4 regions of the Shewanella sp. ECSMB14101 genome follow, and region 2 is predicted to be linked to each of the others. Evidence: predicted binding sites of a transcription regulator. Region 2 holds the regulator's gene; each other region holds the start of a gene.
The links. Region 2 encodes sigma-54, which starts transcription at its own class of promoters, with help from an activator protein. Its sites were predicted from a motif close to GTTGGCACGNNNNTNGNNT; they were not measured.
Positions count from the first base shown of each region.

Region 1: a site for sigma-54 is predicted at 1,636-1,654, ahead of NY07_RS06170 (flagellar assembly protein FlgT). Genes of this name have one in related genera too.
Region 3: a site for sigma-54 is predicted at 1,630-1,648, ahead of NY07_RS03855 (YccF domain-containing protein). Genes of this name have one in related genera too.
Region 4: a site for sigma-54 is predicted at 1,753-1,771, ahead of flgB (flagellar basal body rod protein FlgB). Genes of this name have one in related genera too.

Region 1 is NZ_JSFF01000005.1:15,282-18,521, reverse strand. It holds gene NY07_RS06180 (hypothetical protein) at 1-72, shown strand, start outside; tRNA gene NY07_RS06175 (tRNA-Arg) at 236-311, opposite strand; gene NY07_RS06170 (flagellar assembly protein FlgT) at 389-1,537, opposite strand; gene NY07_RS06165 (FlgO family outer membrane protein) at 1,898-2,521, shown strand; gene NY07_RS06160 (LPP20 family lipoprotein) at 2,518-2,964, shown strand; gene NY07_RS06155 (flagella synthesis protein FlgN) at 3,092-3,240, opposite strand, start outside.
Region 2 is NZ_JSFF01000013.1:24,360-27,599, forward strand. It holds gene lptB (LPS export ABC transporter ATP-binding protein) at 1-479, shown strand, start outside; gene NY07_RS11115 (RNA polymerase factor sigma-54) at 612-2,099, shown strand; gene hpf (ribosome hibernation promoting factor) at 2,130-2,417, shown strand; gene ptsN (PTS IIA-like nitrogen regulatory protein PtsN) at 2,420-2,863, shown strand; gene rapZ (RNase adapter RapZ) at 2,860-3,240, shown strand, end outside.
Region 3 is NZ_JSFF01000003.1:44,384-47,623, forward strand. It holds gene NY07_RS03845 (PGPGW domain-containing protein) at 1-193, opposite strand, end outside; gene NY07_RS03850 (substrate-binding periplasmic protein) at 420-1,133, shown strand; gene NY07_RS03855 (YccF domain-containing protein) at 1,148-1,555, opposite strand; gene NY07_RS03860 (1-aminocyclopropane-1-carboxylate deaminase) at 1,791-2,711, shown strand.
Region 4 is NZ_JSFF01000005.1:9,868-13,107, forward strand. It holds gene flgE (flagellar hook protein FlgE) at 1-44, opposite strand, end outside; gene flgD (flagellar hook assembly protein FlgD) at 107-757, opposite strand; gene flgC (flagellar basal body rod protein FlgC) at 900-1,319, opposite strand; gene flgB (flagellar basal body rod protein FlgB) at 1,322-1,720, opposite strand; gene NY07_RS06135 (CheR family methyltransferase) at 1,874-2,713, opposite strand; gene NY07_RS06140 (chemotaxis protein CheV) at 2,851-3,240, opposite strand, start outside.

The sequences.
Region 1 (3,240 bases), on a different contig from region 2:
AAAGCCCATAAGTCAGACATTGGGTTAAAGCCAGATTTTGCAGTCAATATCAGGAACCCGTTCACCCAATAGCTATTTACTAACTTATCCGCAATCAGACACAAAAAAGCCCAGAGCTAAGACTGGGCTTACTTTTCACACGAATAAAACTTATGTTTCACGGGTGGTTTATAGGTGGTTTTTGATGATCAATGTTCGTGTAAGCTATTGTTATAAAATGATAAATCACACCTAATGGTCTCCCCACAGGGACTCGAACCCCGATCGATCGCTTAGGAGGCGACTGCTCTATCCTGTTGAGCTATAGGGAGACGCAAGTGATTATACTGTTTTTCATCACGATGAAAAGGCTTTAGATTTAGTTGCTTAATTAGTGCGCTAAACCAAGCTAGATTTTAATCGCGATGTCGTTAATTTGTATGTTGATGGCCCCATTGGCACCTTGCAACAATGCGGTAGCGCTTTCTTGGGTGACCTGTTCTATGGTTATTTTTGCGCGAGATTCGCTGGCAACGGCGCGCATATTATCCAGGCGGTCTGGTAGATTTTGCTGAAGTACCAATTGGAACTGATCACCGACTTTAACGCCATGGTTACGGCCCAGATTGATGATCACCCGGTTATCGACGCGTGAGACCACTTGACCCAATAAGGGACGGCAGTTGAGCACCTTGTCGATATCCTCACCGGCTTGGCTCAATAGGGTTTCGATATTCTTGCCATAGCTAGAGGCCCAGAAACGATTGCTTTGGGCCGGTACTGTGGCCTGGCGCTCAAATTCCCATGGCGCTGGAGCGTCATAGTACTCACTCCAGATTTGTTCGCCGCTGATACCATGGTAAAGAGATAGCCTTAGCTGAAATTGACGCTGAGGGTAGTTGTTCCACATTCCAAAAAGACCGCTTTCTTCAGGCTCTGTTGATATATCAAGAATTTCGGGTAGCAATATATATTGGCTGTCGGTGATCTCGCTGAGCCAGCTGGGGAGTCGGTAGCCACGAATGTCGATCAAAGACTGCTCAATATCGAGTCGCTCATTGGCATGAACATGGGCAAAGCTTGCTTTACCTTGACGATCTATAATGGTGCCAAGTTTTTCAGACAGCGCCTTTTCAAAGTTTCCCAAATTGCCATACCTTAATTGGGTTCGATCGGCGATTTGTGCCTGAGGCACTAAAATGGCGGCTTTAAGCTGTGGTTGACAGCTGGGGAGGTCATTGTTTTGCATCACGTCGACGCGCAGCTTCAGGGTCAGTTTGTCGCCTTGGATCTGCTCGCTGATCAGTTCGACCTGACCCTGTTGGCTCAGGGAAAGCTCGGCTTGAGTGAGTTGACCATTTTGGGTGCGCTGCACGCTGGTAAACTGGCCGCCAGAGCGTAATGTGACATAGCTTAGAGCCTGTGCAATGGCATCTTCGCGGGCCTTGGTAATATTGCCGTTGATGATTTTGGCTTCGCCCTCAGCCTCTAGCCATTGCGCCATCACATGAGTGTGAAAGCTGGCAAGTAACAGCAATATTAAGTGGAGTCGTTTCATTGTATCGTCTCAATTGAGCAGATTAATCCAGTACGGGGTGCCAAAATGCTGACAGTTTCGCACCCTTTTTCATGTTCCTGATTGATTGAATAAGCTCAAAGCAATATCCGTGCCTGAGTTTAACCTCTCTGTCGGAGAGGCTATGGCATTCGATAGTACCTAGGCTTATGACTACTTCATTATGGGTTAATCCTGTAATGAGCCAAAGTCGAGCAAGTCTTTGCGCGTAAGGAGAACATCCATAGGTTATGGCATATATATTGCTGCATAATTGCCAATAGGTTTGGCTGGCCGAATATATGACGCCGCCAAGTTGGTATATTGGTTCACGCCAATATCGAGAAACCATGGGACATCAAGATGCGAAACGCTTTGATAATATCTTCCCTCATGCTGGTAGCAGCCTGTGCGGCAAATGAGAGTGATACGCCGACTTTGCAGAGCGGCAATAGTTTGCCTGCCAGTTCGGCAGTGATTCATTTGACCCAGCAGCTGGCTAATGAGCTAGTGCGTCAAAACGATCAGCTGACGCCTAAGCAGCCCCTGTTGGTTGCGACACCTGTATTATTGGACAACCTCAAGACAACCAATGCACTGGGGTTACAGATACAGCAGGGATTGATTGCGGCCATGCACGACCATCAGTTTAATCTGGTGGATATTAACGTAGGTGAGAACCTGCGGGTGACTGAGCAGGGAGAGCTTATCTTGACCCGTGATTGGCGTCAGCTGCCGACGGATCTGCCCGTAGAGCATGTATTGGCCTCGACCATGAGCCTTAACCCCAATGGGGTGGTGATTAATAGTCGCATAGTGAATGTGACCAATAATCGCGTTGTTTCTGTGGCAGGGGCGAGTGTGGGTCAGTCAGAGCTGGCAGATTATCTTAGCCTGTCAGAAAAGGTGACTTCCCAAGGTGGTGTGCTTTTTCGTTACAGCGCCGAAGGGCAGGCTGATGTGCAGATTAAGGGGGTTAACCAATGAGAATCATGATAGTGGCATTGCTGCTTATGCTAGGTGGATGTGCCTCTCAAGATAGATATATCCAATGGGAAACCCAGGCGCCGGAGAGTTTTCCTAAATTAACCGCTATTGGTTATGCGCCGCTGGCGACCCAGCCAGCAAAAGAGGCCTCTCAACGGGTATTGATGGCAATGCAGGCGTCTAAGATAGCTGCCTACCGAGAGCTGGCCGAGCAGGTGTATGGCCAGCAGTTGTCAGCCTCGAGCAATGTAAAAGATTGGATGTTATCCGATGACAATATTCAGGCCTCGGTGAGCGGCGTCATTCGCGGCGCGAAGGTAGTGAAGAGTTATCCGGCCGGCGATCATTATGTCACTGAGCTTGAGCTTGATTTTCAGCAGGTTTGGGCCTTATACCAACAGCAGAATCGGCCGCAAACAGTGAAGGAAGTGACCTATTTTTAAGTGCGATAGGGAACTGAATTAGTCAACTACATCAGCCAAATAAAAAAGCCTCTTTAAAGAGGCTTTTTTATGTCTTCAGATTTACTATGAGCCGTGACTTTTTGGAAACCTGGCTTCAGAGCAATAACTAGGCTTTCAGGTTATTGCCAAGCGTCGAGATGGTCGAGGTCTTTCCCTTACCATCATAGGTCAGGCTGTTGGCGTTGCGACTTGCCTGTAGGGCCTGTGAGAATCGGTTGACACTGGCCATGCTGTGTTCGATAAGCGCGGCATTTT
Region 2 (3,240 bases):
TGCCCCAGGAAGCCAGCATCTTTCGCAAACTCTCGGTACGCGACAACATCATGGCCGTGCTGCAGACTCGCAGCGATCTGGATAACGATGGCCGCGAAGAGGAGTTGGAACATCTTCTGGAAGAGTTTCATATTACCCATATCCGTGACAGCCACGGTATGGCCTTGTCGGGCGGTGAACGTCGCCGGGTAGAGATCGCCAGGGCCCTGGCCGCGAACCCGAAATTTATTCTGCTCGATGAACCCTTCGCCGGTGTCGACCCTATCTCGGTCATCGACATCAAGAAGATCATCGAGCAACTCAAAAACCGTGGCCTAGGTGTGTTGATCACCGACCATAATGTGCGCGAAACATTAGACGTCTGTGAGAAAGCCTATATCGTCAGCCACGGTAATCTGATCGCCGAAGGAACACCCGCCGAAATCTTAGACAATCAGCAAGTACGAGCAGTGTACTTAGGTGAACAATTCAAGCTATAGTTAATCTTATAACCGGGCCATAAACTGAAACTAATATCAGATTGTGGCCATAAGGACTATCCTTTATATTTGTCCGGCCAATTAGCCAGAGCTTTCTCATTTTATAATTAGAAACAAGGGAATAGCAGTACGATGAAAGCGTCACTTCAGCTCAAAATGGGTCAGCATCTCACCATGACGCCCCAGCTACAACAGGCCATACGTCTGTTGCAGTTGTCGTCACTAGAGTTGCAGCAGGAGATCCAACAAGCATTAGAATCCAATCCGCTACTGGAGTTGGATGAAGAGCAAGAAGGCGCCAGTGCCGAACTACAAGATGATACCGCCGTCGACAATTTCGACAGCAAGTATGATGACAAGATAGAGCTGGATTCGAGTCAGGATAACTCAGGCGTCGAGACCTCAGACGCCCTGACTCAAGACTCTATGCCTGACGAGCTGCCGGTCGACACCACCTGGGACGAGGTCTATACCGCCTCCCCTAACTCCAGCTCAGGCGCCATGCGCGACGACGACATGCCTTTTCAGGGCGAGACCAGTGAAGGCCTATACGAGCACCTCGAATGGCAGAAGAATCTCACCCCTTTTTCCGATAACGATCTGGCCATCGCCACCGCCATCATAGATGCCATTGACGAACGCGGTTACCTGACCCAAACCTGCGAGGATATTCTCGAAGCGATGGGCGATCCCGAAATAGAACTCGATGAGGTCGAGGCAGTACTCAAGCGAGTACAGCACTTCGACCCCATTGGCGTGGCGGCTCGAGATCTCAGCGAGTGTCTGACGATTCAGCTGGCCCAATACAGCGACGATACCCCACATATCGCCAATGCACGCATGTTGATCAAGGAGCACTTGGATCTCATCGCTGGACGCGACTTCCGCCTCTTGATGCGCAAAACCAAGCTTAAAGAAGATGAGCTAAGAGATGCTATCGCCCTCATTCAAACTTTAAACCCCCGTCCAGGCCTAGCCATTACCGCCAGCCGCGACGAGTATGTGATCCCTGATGTGACCGTCACCAAGAAGAAGGGACGCTGGGTGGTCGAGCTTAATCCCGATAGCATGCCCAAGATCAACGTCAACCAGCAGTATGCGGCCATGGCGCGCAGTACTAAGAGCCAGGCTGACGGTCAGTTTATTCGTGGTCACCTGCAAGAGGCGAAGTGGTTCCTCAAGAGTCTTGAGAGCCGTAACGAGACACTGCTAAAGGTCACCAACTGCATCGTCGACTTCCAACAAGGTTTCTTCGAATTTGGCGAAGAGGCGATGAAGCCCATGGTGCTTAACGACATCGCCGAGGCAGTGGAGATGCACGAATCGACCATCTCCCGTGTAACCACACAGAAATATATGCATACCCCGAGAGGGATCTTCGAACTCAAATACTTTTTCTCTAGCCATGTCGGCACTGACGATGGTGGAGAGTGCTCTTCAACAGCAATACGGGCTTTTATTAAGAAGCTAGTTGCTGCGGAAAACCAGAAAAAGCCATTAAGCGACAGCAAGATGGCTCAACTCTTAGCTGAACAAGGCATTAAAGTGGCACGTCGCACTATTGCTAAGTACCGAGAGGCAATGCTTATACCGCCCTCGAATCAGCGTAAGAGCTTATAACACGTAACTGGAAACTGGAGGACTATCTTTATGCAAATAAACCTGACTGGGCACCATATCGAGATCACCCAATCTCTAAGAAACTATGTTGAAGAGAAATTCACAAAGCTTGAACGTCATTTCGATCAGATCAATAATGTGCACGTTGTATTAAATGTCGAAAAGTTGCAGCAAAAGGTTGAGGCCAAGTTACACCTCCGTGGCGGAGAAGTGTTCGCAACATCCGAACATGCGGACATGTATGCCGCGATAGACTCCCTGATTGACAAGCTCGATCGTCAGGTCATTAAACACAAAGAGAAGCTTACTAAACATTAACGATGGAACTGAGTACCATCCTGCGGCCGGAGTGCACAACCTGCGCCACTCCGGGCAGTAAGAAAAAGGTACTGGAGCTTATCAGCGACTTAGCCGCTGTCCAGTACCCCACCCTCTCCTCTCAAGAGATTTTTGAAAGCCTTCTGGCTCGAGAGAAAATGGGCAGCACAGGTATAGGCAATGGTATCGCGATTCCTCACGGACGGCTGACGAACATAGAGCAACCTGTGGCCGTACTGGTGAAGTGTGCTGAACCAATCGCATTCGATGCCATTGATAATAAGCCCGTCGATATCCTTTTTGCATTATTGGTGCCCGCAGATCAATGCGAGCAGCATCTCAGTACTCTGGCCGCCATGGCAGAGAAACTCAATGACAAGGCGATCATGAAACAGCTAAGAAAAACCAAGGATGAGTCAGAACTCTATCAGGTGATCACCCAATGAAATTGGTTTTGGTATCCGGACGCTCAGGGTCGGGAAAATCTGTCGCACTTAGGGTCTTAGAAGATCTCGGCTACTACTGTGTCGATAATCTGCCCCTACAAATGATGGAATCCCTGCTGGAGCAGCTCAAGGGACGCAGCGAACTGGTGGCCATTAGCGTCGATGTGCGCAATATGCCCAGCGAAGAGATCCAGTTGGAAAAGCAGCTGGCCAAGCTCCCGAAAGATACCGAGATCTTAAGTTTCTTCCTTAACTCCAGCGACAATGTGCTGCTCAAGCGCTATAGCGAGACCCGCAGATTACATCCGCTGTCACGCTCAAAAGTCTCTCTCAAGGAGGCGATTCAGCTCGAAGGCAAACTGCTCGATCCCATCGCC
Region 3 (3,240 bases), on a different contig from region 2:
CGAGCCAGCTTGCACTTCGCGTCATCTGTTGTTGACTCTTCTTTAGCCAGACCTTGGCCCAGGGGTATTCCAGACTCAAGATGGCCAGACCGATAGGCAGGAGTAACCAGGCAGGACCAGGCAGTATCACCAAGGCGAGTCCGAATAGGCATAACCCTCCGCCGAAAACAGTAATTAAGGTTTTTCTTAGCATAAGCACCTCATGAGTGTGGCCTCTCTTCTATACTTGTTTTGAATGATGTTGCGCATCTATGCCAGTGAAAATATGTAACAAAAGGATTTTAAACGGTTAAGGAAAGTTATCAGGCGGGCAATCGGGGAAACGCGTAGTGATAGGGAGTGATAAGAAAATTCTGCTTTCACATGAGATCCTAAGACTCAAGGCCTGCTTACTTTTGGGCGGGCTGCTGGTTTGCTTAATGCTGAGTATTAGCAGCGTGCGAGCCGATACCCTAAAACTGTCATCCCTTAACTGGCCACCTTATTCTGGTCCCACATTGCCAGAGGGAGGGGCATGTGTGGTCATTGCCCGCGCGGCACTGGCAGCCATGGGCCACGATCTGGTTGTGGATTATTTTCCCTGGAGCCGCACAGTGAGGGTGGTTTCCCGCGATGACTCAGGCTATCAGGGTTATTTCCCCGAATATTATCATCCTACCGATAAGTTTATCTTTTCAGAAGCCATGGGGGAGAGCCCGCTTGGGATCTTAGAGCAGAGCCATCATCCCATTACCTGGTCACGTCTGCAGGATTTAAATGCTTACACTTTAGGTGTGGTGAGAGACTATGTGAATACTCAAGCCTTAGATGAGATGATAGCCATTGGGATCCAACCCGTTGAGCTAGTGAGCTCTGATGAGCACAATATCCGCAAGGTAGCCACGGGGCGGGTGCAAGGCGCGGTAATGGATCGTTATGTCTATCAGTATCTTATCCAGCAACCTCATCTCTCTGAGCTCAAAACCAGATTACAATTTAATAAGCAACTGCTGGAGTCAAAGGCGCTCTATATTGCTTTTCGTAATACACCTGAAGGGCGTCGTTGGCGGGCGCTTTATAATGAGGGACTGGCGCGTATCGAAGTGGAGCAGTTATTGGCGGCCTACCTAGAGAACACAGTTAAGAGTGACTAGGTAGGCCTAAGCGCTTAGGCCTTGGCCGTGATGGTTTGGCCTATGGGGGTCAGGCTTAGCAAGGCCAATTTCAGGTGTTGAATACCGAATGGGATCCCTATGATGGTGATAAAACAAGCCAGTGCATGGGCGATATGTCCGATGGCCAACCAGATCCCAAACAGTAGGAACCAGACGATATTACCTATCATGCCTAGCGGGCCTGTACCTAAGTCGTCAACGCCTTGCAGCGCACGGCGGTTGACATTTTGTTGCCCAAAAGGCCAGAAGGCCATCTCACCAATCACAAAGCAGGCACGGCCAAAAGGGATACCTATGATGCTGATAAAGCAAAGTAATCCCGCTAACCACCAGGCTAGCCCCATCACGAAGCCTCCTAAAAGAAACCATGCAATATTAAAGATTAAGCGCAGTAGTGCCATTGAGTACTCCTTATCTCTGTCGCTAATTATATTTCTCGGGCAAACAAGCCCTTATAGATGAGTTGAACAATACAAAGCGAAATTCATGCCATTTTTTAAAATGTTGTTTTTATTAGCTATTAGGTGTGGTTTGTTCTTGGCTGGTTGACATATTATGCCAATAAACGGTCAAATTACGCATTCACGGTTAATGGGTGTACACTCAGCGCCAGGTTTACCAGAAATGCTTAACGTAATGAAATTAACCCAGACCCCGGTAGAGGCTATCAACATCTGGCAGCATAAGGTGTATGTCAAACGTGACGACTTGCTGCATCCCGAGTTTTCCGGCAATAAGGCCCGTAAGTTTGCCTATTTTCTTAACCATGATTTCCCTGCCGTAAAGTGTCTCATTGGTTATGGGTCACCCCAGGCGAACTCTCTCTATTCCTTATCGGCGCTCGCCAAAATAAAGGGCTGGCAATTGGATTTTTATGTCGATCATCTGCCCACTTATCTGTCTCAGCATCCGAGTGGTAACTACCAAGCGGCGCTCAACAATGGCGCGCAGATCATCGACCTTAGCCAGGCTGAAGACAGGCAAGGGCGAGATACCGACACTTACATTCGTGAGCAGATCCTGACCGGCAGTGAGGAGCAGTTGTTTGTGCCTGAAGGGGGACGTTGCAGCTTTGCCGAACCGGGTGTTGCCCAGCTTGGCCAAGAGATCCTGGCGTGGAAGCGCGAACAGGACTTAAGTGGTCTCTTGGTATTTCTTCCCTCTGGTACAGGCACCACGGCGCTCTATTTACAGAAATATTTTCTTGCCCATGATGCTAGCGTTCGGGTGAAAACCTGTGCCGTAGTGGGAGGCGATGCCTATCTTCGTCAGCAATTTACCCAGTTAGCACCAGATGAATCGCAGCATCCTCAAATTATTGCCATGGATAAGCGTTATCATTTTGGCAAACTCTACTTGGCCTTTTATCAGATGTGGCATGAGGTGAGTGCTACAGGTATCGAATTTGAGCTCTTGTATGATCCCCTGGGTTGGATCTGCCTTAAGCAGCAGTTGCAGCAAGGGTTAGATGAGCCTGTGCTTTATCTGCATCAAGGTGGGCTTTTGGGGAATCAATCTATGTTGCCGCGATACAAGCGCAAGTATGGTGAGTTGTAGCTGGGGTGATTAAAAACCATTTGGCCAGGTCAGTACCTGTGAAAGGGGTACAACCTGAACCAAATGTTATCTGCTGAGTCGTTGACGAATGAAGTCAATCCTACTTGTTGCCTGGGCAACCTTCGATACGGGTGAGAGGAGGTGTATCGAATAGCGGTGAGGTTATTTGTTGCTTGAGAGCAACCATTTCATAAATTGCAGTGCGTCGGTTCGCTTTGCAAAAGTTTGTCTGTTTTTTCCTACGCTATCGGTGAAAGCAATAGAAGATTTATTGACTGAGATTGAGTCCACTGGAAAGTTTACTGTGATCTCATGACCGTTAACTTTGTACGACATAGGCCATACTCCTTTTATCTAAGACTGCGTGTTTGCAGTTGAAATTTAACAAATAATATATCCTTAGCTGTTGCGAAAGATGAATGTGATCCTTTCTGAGACTACCCAGCTTAATTCAAATAATCAAGTGATTGACTTCAACTACGCCGAGATTAAATCGGCGGGATCAATGAGTTACCACTAGACTAGCCAC
Region 4 (3,240 bases), on a different contig from region 2:
TTTTGCGCCGCCGCGATACCACTCAATGCAATGTTAAATGACATAAATCACCTCACTAAAAATTTGTAATCTGTTCTGGACCGAATGCCCTAACGCTCTGCTTTGTCTAGGTTTCAGACACGGCCAGAACATCACCGAGTTTGATACCGCCTATGCCTCTGAGATTCAGAATCGCCCCGGTACTTGCCGTTCCTAGGGAAACACTCGTCACGTGAGCGTAAGTCGATACGGCTAAATCTTCACTCTTACCATCTACCTTGCCCGATGCCTTGATGGCGTAATTGCCGCTAGCAACAGGTTCGCCATTCTTATCAAGACCATCCCAGGCCACATCGATATTGCCGCCATCACTTCCATCGACGGTAAAGGTCTTAATCAGTTGCCCCTTTTCATCTTCGATGCGTACCGTGATTGACTCGATCGGCTCTGGGGTACTGATCACCCCTTTCAATACCGGGTCTTCGGCTGAGATATGCCCGGTATCAGAGGGGATCAACACCTTCTGCCCGACCAACCCAGATGCCTGCAGTGCCTGACTCGAGGTCATCACAGTATTGAGGTTAACAATCTCTTCATTAAGCTTGCTGATGCCATCTACGGTCGAGAACGAGGCCATCTGCGCGATCATCTGGTCGTTATCCACCGGCTTGAAAGGATCTTGCATCGATAGCTGCTGACTGAGTAAGGAGAAGAAATCCTCTTGAGTCAGCTCCTGGCTCTTAGCTTCAGGAATTGATGACTTCTCTTGCAGACGCATACTGTCAAGAAACGGATTACCCGTGGTCTGAGTAGCCTGTTGACTACTCGACGCCTGGGGCGACACAGATTTACTGCTCTGCGTAGCTGAGCTCTGAGAAACCTGGCTATTTAATGGATTAACTAGGCTCACAACCTACCCCCTAGGATTTGCCAATGCGTAAGGTCTGTTGCAGCATAGATTTTGCCGCTTCAGCCACCTGTACGTTCATCTGATAGGAACGTGAGGCTGAGATCATGTTGGCCATCTCCTCCATCACATTGACGTTAGGCTTATAAATAAAACCGTCAGCATCGGCTAATGGATGATCGGGTGAATACTCTTTCTGTAACGGTTTATCGCTCTCCACTATGCCGGCGACTTTAACGGACTGACTGGTTTGCTGCTCATGACTTGCCTTGGCCAACTCAGCCTCAAACACAGGGTGACGAGCACGATAGGTCTTATCTATGCTACTGGAGACTGAATCGGCGTTGGCAATGTTGCTGGCAGTGGTATTTAGTCTTACCGACTGCGCTGACATGCCTGAGCCCGCCACATTGAATATATTAAAGAGGCTCATGATTAGGTTCCTTTAAGTGCTTTTTTCAAGCCGGAAAACTTACCGTCAAGAAAACCCAACGACATTTGATACTCGAGGGCATTCTGCATAAACTCAGACTGCTCCTGCTGGATATCAACGGTATTGCCGTCGCCTGTGTCGGGTTGGTTAGGCACCCGATAACTAATGTGTTGCTTTGATAAGGCCGCCAAGTCGAAATGCTTTACGTCGCTGCGACTCATCTCCAGCCCACCTTGAGCCGTGCGAGCCGCTTGAAGTGCCTTATCAAAATCCAGATCTTTAGCTTTGTAATGAGGGGTATCGGCATTTGCTATGTTAGATGAGATCACCTCGGCACGCGCCGAGCGTATACCCAGCGTATACTGATGTACCCCCAATGCCTTATCGAAACTAATCGCCATAAAATTGCCTCCTCACACGAATGCCATAAACAAAGCAATACTTGTGCCAATAAAAACCATTCAAACGAAAAGCAGAGATAAAGGCGAAGCATAAAAAATGCCAGCAGAGGCTGGCATTAGAGAGGTTTATTGCTAACTCAGGTAATTAGCGTCTTAAGTACGCTTTTGATAGTAGATCCCGGGATTACATCGCACCATATCAAATTCATCGGTCAAACCGGCAATCGACTCAGATGCCCCCAAAAACAGTATCCCTTTAGGATTAAGGGCGGCAGCAAATTGCCGCAATATCTTGGCCTTTGCCTCTGGGGCAAAATAGATAAGCACATTACGGCAAAAAATAATGTCGAACTTACCGAGCAGAGTGTAGCTTTCCAGCAGGTTGTGAGCTCTAAAATTCACCAAACGCTTAACATTAGCCTTCACCACCATAGAGCCGTTGGCTCCTGGTTCAAAAAACTGACGCTTGCGCTCATCAGATAATCCTCGTCCCAAGGCCAGGTTATCGTATTCCGCGGCTTTACAACGCTCTAGCATGGAGGGGGACAAGTCTGTCGCTAATATGGTCGCACTGCCAGGTAAGGCTCCTGGCTTACGCTGCTGATATTCCAAGATAGTCATCGCCAATGAATAAGGCTCTTGTCCAGATGAACAGGCGGCAGACCAGATCTTAAGCGGCCGCCCTAAACGGGCATATTCAGGGAGTAAACTATTGCCTAACAGCTCAAAAGGATAACGATCGCGAAACCACAAGGTTTCGTTGGTGGTCATAGCATCGATCACTTCAGCCCTAAGCTGACGCTCGGTGGGCTTCATGGAATGCTTAACCACCTCAGACAAGGAAGGAAGGTTGTACTTACCCATCAAAGGTGCGAGTCGGCTACGAACCAAATATTGCTTATTGTCACCCAACACGATGCCGCTGTGTTGCTCCAGAAACAATTTAAATTGGTTGTACTCAGCTTCGGCAAGTGATTTATTCGGCACCTTGATATCCCAATATCAAAAAATAAAACAGGCTACAACATACACTATAGCAAGCATGACAGAGCTCAGCGTTATACATTAGCTAAGTCACTGATACAAGTTTAAACTTATCAAACTTAGGCTTAGGACCGACTTAGGTCAAATTACAAACTAAGATGCTTGTTAACCGCAGCCGCTAACTCATCAGGATTAAATTTCGCAATAAAATCATTAGCGCCCACCTTCTCCACCATCGCCTGATTGAATACACCGCTGAGCGAGGTGTGCAGTACAACCTTAATATCTTTCAATTTAGGGTTATCACGAATCTCCGCCGTCAGGGTATAACCATCCATCTCTGGCATCTCAATATCTGAGATGATTAGCGGAATTTCGGTTGCGACATTGTCCATCTCCGCCGCGACACTCACCAATTTTTCTAAAGCCTCACGCCCATCTTTTGCGGTATCTATCTGCAGGCTCAAGGACTCGAGGGCGCGAATAATCTGCTTACGCGCTACCGCCGAATCATCAATCACCATGATGTGATAATG